2 linked regions of the Thiocystis violascens DSM 198 genome follow. The protein of the gene in region 2 interacts with the protein of the main gene of each other region in a pairwise test. Links are inferred from orthologs where the notes say so. Each region holds a gene or a part of one and is shown on either strand. Other genes may lie near its edges.

Region 1 (4,103 bases), 1.1 Mb from region 2 along the record:
CCTGCGCGGCTGGCGGCAGGCTCGGCGCGGCGATGGGCGGAGCGGCGGGCGCGGGCGGAGTCGCCTTGACCGTCGGTTGCTCCGGCGCTGGCGGGGCGACTCTCGGCGGCGCGGGCTCGACCTTCGCCACCGTTGGCGCGGGGGTTGGCGTCGGCCTGGGCGCAGGTTCGGCCTTCGCCACGGTCGGCGCGGGGGCCGGTGTCGCTGGCGGAGTCGGAATGGGCTTTCTGGGGGCGGACGGCGCGGCTTCGGGTGGTTTTGGCGCGGTCCGCGCAATCGATGGGGTCGCCGGTTTGGCTGGCACGGCGGGTTTGGCCGGTGCGGGCTTCGCGTCTGGCGTCGGCGTTGGCGCACCCTGGACCGTCCTGGGTGCGGCGGGCTTGACGGGCGCAGCCCCGACTGCGGGGGCTGCTGGCGTCGGATCGGATGCTGGCGGGTCAGCCGGCTCGGGCTCGGGTGGCGCGCCGGGATCCCGGTAGGCGTACAGCGTGGTTTTGGCTTTGACCGGCGCGGCGGGTTTTGGTGTCGGCGCGGTCTGGCGGATTGTCTCGGGCGCGGGTGCTGCGACCGGTTCCGCCGGCAAACGTGGCGCTACCTGAACCACCGGTGCGGGCGGTCCCTCGCGGGGTTCCATGGCGCAGGCAGTCAAGCCAACCGCGGCCATCAGAATCGTCGGCAGTCTGGTCGATATATCCATCATGGTTCTTGATCGCAAAGTGAATGTCATGTCGTCTTAAACCGCGCCCACTCCGACAGTCGCCGATGCTGCCGAGGTTGCTCCAATCCAAAAACATCGTAGACCGCGCTGGGTGCGGTTTAATTGTAAAAATCGCTCATGAACAGATTTTTGCCGCTCGCTGGCTGAGGCGGTTTTGGCGTTGGCGCGGGGGGCGGCGGCTCACGCTCGGCGACTGGTTCCTCGACGGTTTGAGCGGCCGTCTCCGCGCCAGCGCCACCACCCTGACCGGGTCGCTTGCTGGCGTTTCCGCCACCGTTGCTGCCGCAGCGGGATGCGCTGTCGCCGATGTAGGGCACATTCGAACGCCCGCAGGCATTCGCGATCACGACGCCATCGGGCGGGAACTCGGACAGCGGCTCATTGGGCAGCGCCAGCATGAAATCGCCCCACACCCGCAACGCGCCGGTGCCGCCGGCGAGCCCCATGGGCTGATAGTCGTCGCGGCCGACCCAGACCACGGCAACCTTGTCGCCCGAAAAGCCGGCGTACCAACTGTCGCGCATGTCGTCGGTGGTGCCGGTCTTGCCCGCCATCGTCATGCCTTCCGGCAATTTTTCCCCCAGCCAGCGGGCGGTTCCATGGGTCACCACCCGCTGCAGGGCCCAGGTGGTGAGATAGGCGGCCTTGGGGTCGACCACCGCCTCGACCGCGAGCGGATAGCGGTTCAGCGGCTGACCCCGGGCATCCACGACCTCGCGAATCGCCCGCAGCGGCGCTCGATAGCCGCTCGCCGCGATGGTCTGATACATCTGCGCCACTTCGAGCGGCGACATGGACACCGAGCCCAGCAACAGCGAGGGGACGACCCGGATCTTCCGCTGCACCCCGAGCTGATAGAGCGTCTCGGCAACCTTTTTCACCCCGACACTGAGCCCGAGATTCACCGTCGCCAGATTCAGCGAACGGGCCAGCGCGTCGGAGAGCGGCACCGAGCCATTGACCCGGCGGTCGTAGTTTTTCGGCTCCCAGCGTTTGTTGCCGTCGGGCAGACTGACCGGGGTATCCTGAATGCTGGTGGTCAGGGTGAAACGCTGGGGTTGCGACAAAGCGGTCAAATAAACCGCCGGCTTGACCAGCGAGCCGATCGAGCGGACGGTGTCGAGCGCCCGGTTGAAGCCCGCGTAGCCCGGCTTGCGCCCCCCGGCCACGGCCAGCACCTCGCCCTGATCCACCGAGGTCACCACCGCCGCGGTTTCCAGGGTTCCGGCTTTCATACGGCGGGACTTTTCCAGCGCGGCCAATTGGACCGGGAGCGATCGCTCGACCGTCGACTGCACCAGCGGATCCAGGGTCGTGAAGATATTCAGCCCCTCGGAACGCAGATCCTCGTCGCGATAGTCGCGCTGCAATTGGCGCCTGACCAGCGAGATGAAATCGGGATACTCGCCGACCGGACGCCCGCCGCCCTCCGCCAGCCCTAGTGGGGCCAGCTTGGCCTGCGCGGCGTCCTCGGCCAGAATCACGCCATCGCGGACCATGAGATCCAGCACTAGATCGCGGCGCGTTTTAGCGGCTTGCGGATGACGTCGCGGATCCAGACTGGAGGGTGCCTGGACCAAGCCGATCAGCAGCGCGGTTTCCGGGATCCCAATCTCGCTCAGCGATTTATTGAAGAAAAACGCGCTTGCGAGCGCGAATCCGTGGATCGCGCGGCTGCCGTCCTGACCGAGATAGATCTCGTTGGCATAGGCTTCCAGGATCTCCTCCTTGCTGTAGCGTCGCTCCAGCAGGAGCGCCATATAGGCTTCCTTGAGCTTGCGCTCGAAGGTGCGGTCGGCGTTCAGATAGAAATTTTTGACCAACTGCTGGGTCAGGGTACTGGCGCCCTCGACCACCGAACCGGCCTGCAGGTTGCTGTAGGCGGCGCGCAGGATACCCTTGGGATCCACGCCGAAGTGACGGTCGAAATTGCGATCCTCGACCGCCATCAGGGTCTTGACCAAAAGCTGGGGGAGATCCTTGCCCCGTACCAGCAGGCGATCTTCGTTGTGCGTCGGATAGATGCTGGCGATCAGCATGGCATCGAGCCGGACCAGCGCCGGATCGGGACCGCCAGCGGTATCCTTCAGGCTCGCGACCCGCTGGTCGGCAAGCTGGATATCGAGTTGCCGGCCTGGTTCCTGACCGTCCCAGAAGCGGAAGGGCCGGGTATGCACCCGAAAGTGCTCGCCCTCGCGACGATAGGTGCCCGGATTGGAAGGTTCGGCGGCCTGGCGATAATTGAGACGATCCAGTTCGGCCTGAAACTGGTCCGGACTCAAGGCGCGACCGGCATAGAGTTCGAGCGGACGCGCGAACACCCGCGCCGGCAGCGCCCAGCGCTGACCCTCGAACTTGCCCCGCACCACGCGGTCGAGATGGACGCCATAGAGCACGCCGGCCACGCCGATCCCCGCCGCGAGCAAGAGCGTCCAGAGCAACAGAACTCCGCCGAGACGGAAACGCTTGCGGGGAGATGGGCGCCTCCTCGCACTGGAAGCGGATTGGCGACTTGGTAGGGCCACGGGTCAACACCATCCGCGCGCGCGCGCGGATCTTACAGGTAGCAAATAAGGACGGGGAATTGAATACATCGGGAAGGTAGTCTGTCTTTTATCGGCGTTTCAGTTGCTTATCGTCCCATTTGCAGCCTTCCGACACAACCTTTCGCGCTGGTGGCATGGGATTGGGCCAATCGTCCAAGCGCTGTCCCGGAGTGTTCCAGCGCGCCGCCTGCTTAAACATCTTCAATAAATTCCAATGCGTTGCCGTCGGGATCGCGACAAAAGAGCGCGCGCCGTCCCGAGCGGCTTAGGGTGTAGGGAATTCCCTCGGCATCGAGACGCGCGATCAACTCGTTCAGAGACGACACCAGCAGCGCCGCGTGCCGATCGCGTCCGCCATGGGCGGGACGGCCATCGACCGGATCCGGATTCGGCAGTTCCAGCAGATGAATCTGTCGCGCCCCGACCCCGAACCAGATGCCAGGGAAGGGGAGTTCTGGTCGTTCCGCAAGCGGCTCCAGACCCAGCACCCCCTCATAAAAACGTCGCGACCGAGCAGTCTCGGCAACGACCAGACTGACATGGTGAATATCTCGCACGAGCGACATAAAATCCTCCTGGACGTGGTGCCGGTTTCGATCCTGCACTCTAATGTTTTTTGTCTTGCGAAACATCCATGCCGACAGCGGTGACAAGGTTTGGCGCCGAGGCGTCCGGAACCTTCGCACCAAACGACGTGGACCAGTCCGGACGCGGTTTTGGCGAGGCCATGGCGCGCCGGTTGAGCGATACGCGTGACAGGCCGCTTGCCGCGTATACTGCCCCCTCATCCGGCACATGTTGGTCATTGAGGCGGCGATTGATTTGGTAGTTTCATGCGA
Region 2 (3,579 bases):
TCAGGCGATCGATTCCGGCCGCGCGCGCGACCGCGCCAACCTCCGCGTGCAGTCGCGGCGCATCCGGCCCCAGCTCGCCGAGATCGCCGAGCACCAACCAGCGCCGCCCGGACAGTCCGGCCAGCACGTCGATCGCGGCGGCGATGGAATCCGGGTTGGCGTTATAGGTGTCGTCAATGACGCCAAACTCACCGCAGCGGCGTGGGCACAAACGGCCCTTGACCGGTTGCAGCCCCGCCAGCCCCTCGCGGATGAGGCGTTCGTCGATGCCGAGCGCCAAGGCGGCGGCGGTTGCCGCCAGGGCATTGCGGACGTTGTGACGACCCGCCAGACGCAGCCTGAGCGGAATCTCGCGCGCGTCGACGCGCGCCGAAAACTCGGTGCGAAAACCGTCATCGTCCCAGGCGACTCGAATGACATCGGAGCGGGCGGTCACGTCAGCGCCTTCCGCCGTGCCGTCGTCGAGAGAGAAGGTCAGCAGGCGTCGGCCAGCGGACAACTCGCGCCACAGACCCAGATGCGGCGAATCGCCAGCGACCAGGAATAGCCCATCCGGGGAGAGCCCGCGCGCAATCTCGCCCTTGGCGCGGGCCACCCCACCGAGACTGCCGAATCCTTCCAGATGGGCACGTCCGGCATTGGTGATGAGGGCCAGATCCGGGCGGGCAATCTCGGTCATGTAGCCGATTTCGCCCGGATGATTGGCGCCCATTTCAAGCACCAGGAAATCCTCGTCGCGCGCCCCCAGGAGGGTCAGCGGCATGCCGATGTCGTTGTTGAGATTGCCCTGCGTGGCCCGCACCCGACCGGCCCGCGCCAGGATGGCCGCGAGCATTTCCTTGACGGTGGTCTTGCCGTTACTGCCCGTAATGGCGATCACCCGACCGGGGAAGCGATCGCGCCAGGCCGCCGCCAGACGCCCGAGACCGAGACGGGTGTCGTCGACGACCCATTGCGGCAGATCCAGCGACAGCGGACGATCCACCAAGGCCGCGACAGCGCCGGCCTTTTGGGCAGCGGCAACATAGTCATGACCGTCGAAGTTTTCGCCGCGCAGGGCAATGAAGAGTTGCCCGGTGCAATCGGCGCGCGAATCGGTCCCAACGCCAGCGAACGCCCGATCCTGACCGTGCAGGGATCCGCCAGCCTGCGCGACGGCTTGAGTCAGCGTCCACATCATGGCTTCGGCTCCCGATGCGCAAGCAGCATCGAGGGAACTGGATCGTCCGGCGGCACATTAAAGAGCCGCAGCGCGCCCTCCATCACTTTCTGGAAAACCGGCGCCGCCACCAGACCGCCGTAGTAGGAACTCCCGCCCGGTTCGTCGATCATGACCACCATCGCCAGACGCGGCCGACCGGCTGGGACGAAGCCGGCGAAGACCGACTGATAGCGACCGCCGCCATAACCGCCAGGGCCCGCTTTCTTGGCCGTGCCGGTCTTGCCGCCGACGCGATAACCGGCAATCTGTGCCCGCTTGGCCGTCCCTTGGTCGGAGACCACGGTTTCCATCATGGCGCGGACCTTGCGCGCCGTGTCCGCGCTCAAGATGCGAATCTCCTTGGACACGGGGTCGGGCGTCCCCTCGTCCGTGCCGAGGGCAAGCGCCGGATCGCGCTTGATCAGAGTGACCGGACGCTTGATCCCATCCGCCGCCAGCACGCTGTAAGCCTGGGCAAGCTGGAGCGAGGTGACGGAGAGGCTGTAACCGAAGGCCATGGTGGCATGCTCGAAGGGTCGCCAGCGCGAATAATGGCGCAGACGTCCGGCACTCTCGCCGGGAAAGCCGACACCGGTCGCATGGCCGAATCCAAGCTGATCGTAGAGTCCCCAGAGGCTGGCATAATCCATCTTCTGCGCGATCTTGACCGAGCCGACGTTACTCGACTTGGTAATGACTCCGGTCACATCCAGGGTGCCGTAGTTATGGACATCCTTCACCACGTTGCTGCCAACCTTGAGCGTCCCCGGCCCCGTTGCGATGCGCGTCGTCGGCGTTATCAGCCCTCGCTCCAGGGCGGCTGCGACCACGAAGGGCTTGAGCGTGGAGCCCGGTTCCATGACATCGGTCAGGGCACGATTGCGACGCCGATCGCTGCCGCTGTCGCGGTCGGCATTCGGGTTGTAACCGGGCTGATTGACCATCGCCAGCACTTCGCCCGTGTTCACGTCCAGCACCACCACGGTCCCGCCCTTGGCCTTGTGTTCCTTAACCGCGGTCAACAGTTCGCGATAGGCGAGAAATTGCAGTCGACGGTCCAGGCTCAGAACCAGATCCTTACCCTGACGGGGCGGGCGGATCTGCTCGACCTCCTGAACGATGCGCTGGCGACCGTCGCGGATCAGCCGGCGCAAACCAGGTTCGGATTTCAGGTGCTGGTCATAGGCGAGTTCGACCCCCTCCTGGCCGCGATCCTCGATATCCGTGAACCCCATGACATGACCGAACACCTCCGCGCCAGGATAGAAACGCCGGTACTCGGTCTCGAAATCGACGCCGTCGATGTTGTGTTCGGCAATCGCCAGCCTTACCGCACGCGCTTCGTCGAAACTCACCCGGCGCTTCAGGTACAGGAATCCACGTTCCCGATTGGTCTCGATCTTCTCGCGCAAAGCGTCTGGGGCGAACCCAAGCGCGATGGCCAGCGGCGGCAGCGCATCCAGGTTCTGCGCCAGTTTGCGAGGATCCGCCCAGACCGTCTCGACCGGCGTGCTCACGGCCAGCGGTTCGCCGTTCCGGTCGGTGACCATGCCGCGCCGCGCCGCGATCTCGCCGATGCGCAAATAGCGTCGCTCGCCCTCGTTTTGCAGAAAGTCGGTCTCGATGACCTGACGATAAAAAACCGCGCCCGAAAGCAGCACGAAGGCACCCGAGAGCAATCCCACCAGCAGACGGCGGCGCAGCGGTAAATTGGGTTTCGCGCGCAAGGGCCTGGCGCGCGTGGACAAGTCGCGCCGGGGGCGACGGTTACGGGTTGCCATGACCAGCCTCCTCGATCAGGAGTACGTCGCCAATCCGAGGGGCGAACATACCGAGTTCATAACGTGCCTTGCGCTCGACGCGGGCATGCGTTGTCAGGGTCGCCTCCTCGAGTCGCAGACGATTCCACTCCACGTCGATGGCATCGCGCTGGGCACGCAGATCCTGTAAATGGCTGAAATTGACCCGCGTCAGATATTTGGCATGCACCACCCCGATGGCCGACAGGATAACGGCAAGGGCGAGAACGGCGAGCATGAACACCCGGCTTTGGATCATGACACCCTCCCCGAGCCATGCCGTGCATCCAACTCGATACCGCTTGGGGCAAGCCGCTCGGCAACGCGCATGATCGCGCTCCGCGCACGGGGATTCGCCGCCACTTCCTCGGGCGATGGACGCACCGGTTTCCCGAGCGCGCGCAGACAGCCATGCGTCTCGGCCGCCCGAACCGGAACTCCCTTGGGAAAGACAGGGCCGCGCGACTCCTGACGGATGAAGCGTTTGACGATCCGATCCTCTAAGGAATGGAAACTGATGACCACCAGTCGCCCGGCGGTCGCCAGCAAATCCGGAATCTGGGCAAGACAGCGCTGGAT

The links. The genes of interacting proteins can lie anywhere in the genome.
Region 1: the proteins of THIVI_RS11240 (region 2) and mrcB interact in binary tests that used the Escherichia coli proteins (3 or more experiments, as listed by UniProt). The link is inferred for Thiocystis violascens DSM 198 from one-to-one orthologs.

What each region holds. Positions count from the first base shown.
Region 1 is NC_018012.1:3,653,083-3,657,185, reverse strand. Bases 531-3,576 are described here. They hold mrcB (penicillin-binding protein 1B), read right to left. Parts: upstream 3,244-3,576; coding sequence 817-3,243; downstream 531-816. Other genes in these bases: THIVI_RS16220 (VOC family protein), read right to left, coding at 3,456-3,576; THIVI_RS22940 (tetratricopeptide repeat protein), read right to left, coding at 531-700. In the rest of the region: more of THIVI_RS22940, read right to left, coding at 1-530; more of THIVI_RS16220, read right to left, coding at 3,577-3,830; ribF (bifunctional riboflavin kinase/FAD synthetase), read left to right, coding at 4,098-4,103. UniProt on the Escherichia coli protein: Cell wall formation. Synthesis of cross-linked peptidoglycan from the lipid intermediates.
Region 2 is NC_018012.1:2,540,477-2,544,055, forward strand. The notes cover bases 580-3,579. They hold THIVI_RS11240 (peptidoglycan D,D-transpeptidase FtsI family protein), read right to left. Parts: upstream 2,983-3,579; coding sequence 1,177-2,982; downstream 580-1,176. Other genes in these bases: THIVI_RS11235 (UDP-N-acetylmuramoyl-tripeptide--D-alanyl-D-alanine ligase), read right to left, coding at 580-1,177; ftsL (cell division protein FtsL), read right to left, coding at 2,969-3,259; rsmH (16S rRNA (cytosine(1402)-N(4))-methyltransferase RsmH), read right to left, coding at 3,256-3,579. In the rest of the region: more of THIVI_RS11235, read right to left, coding at 1-579. UniProt on the Escherichia coli protein: Essential cell division protein that catalyzes cross-linking of the peptidoglycan cell wall at the division septum. Required for localization of FtsN.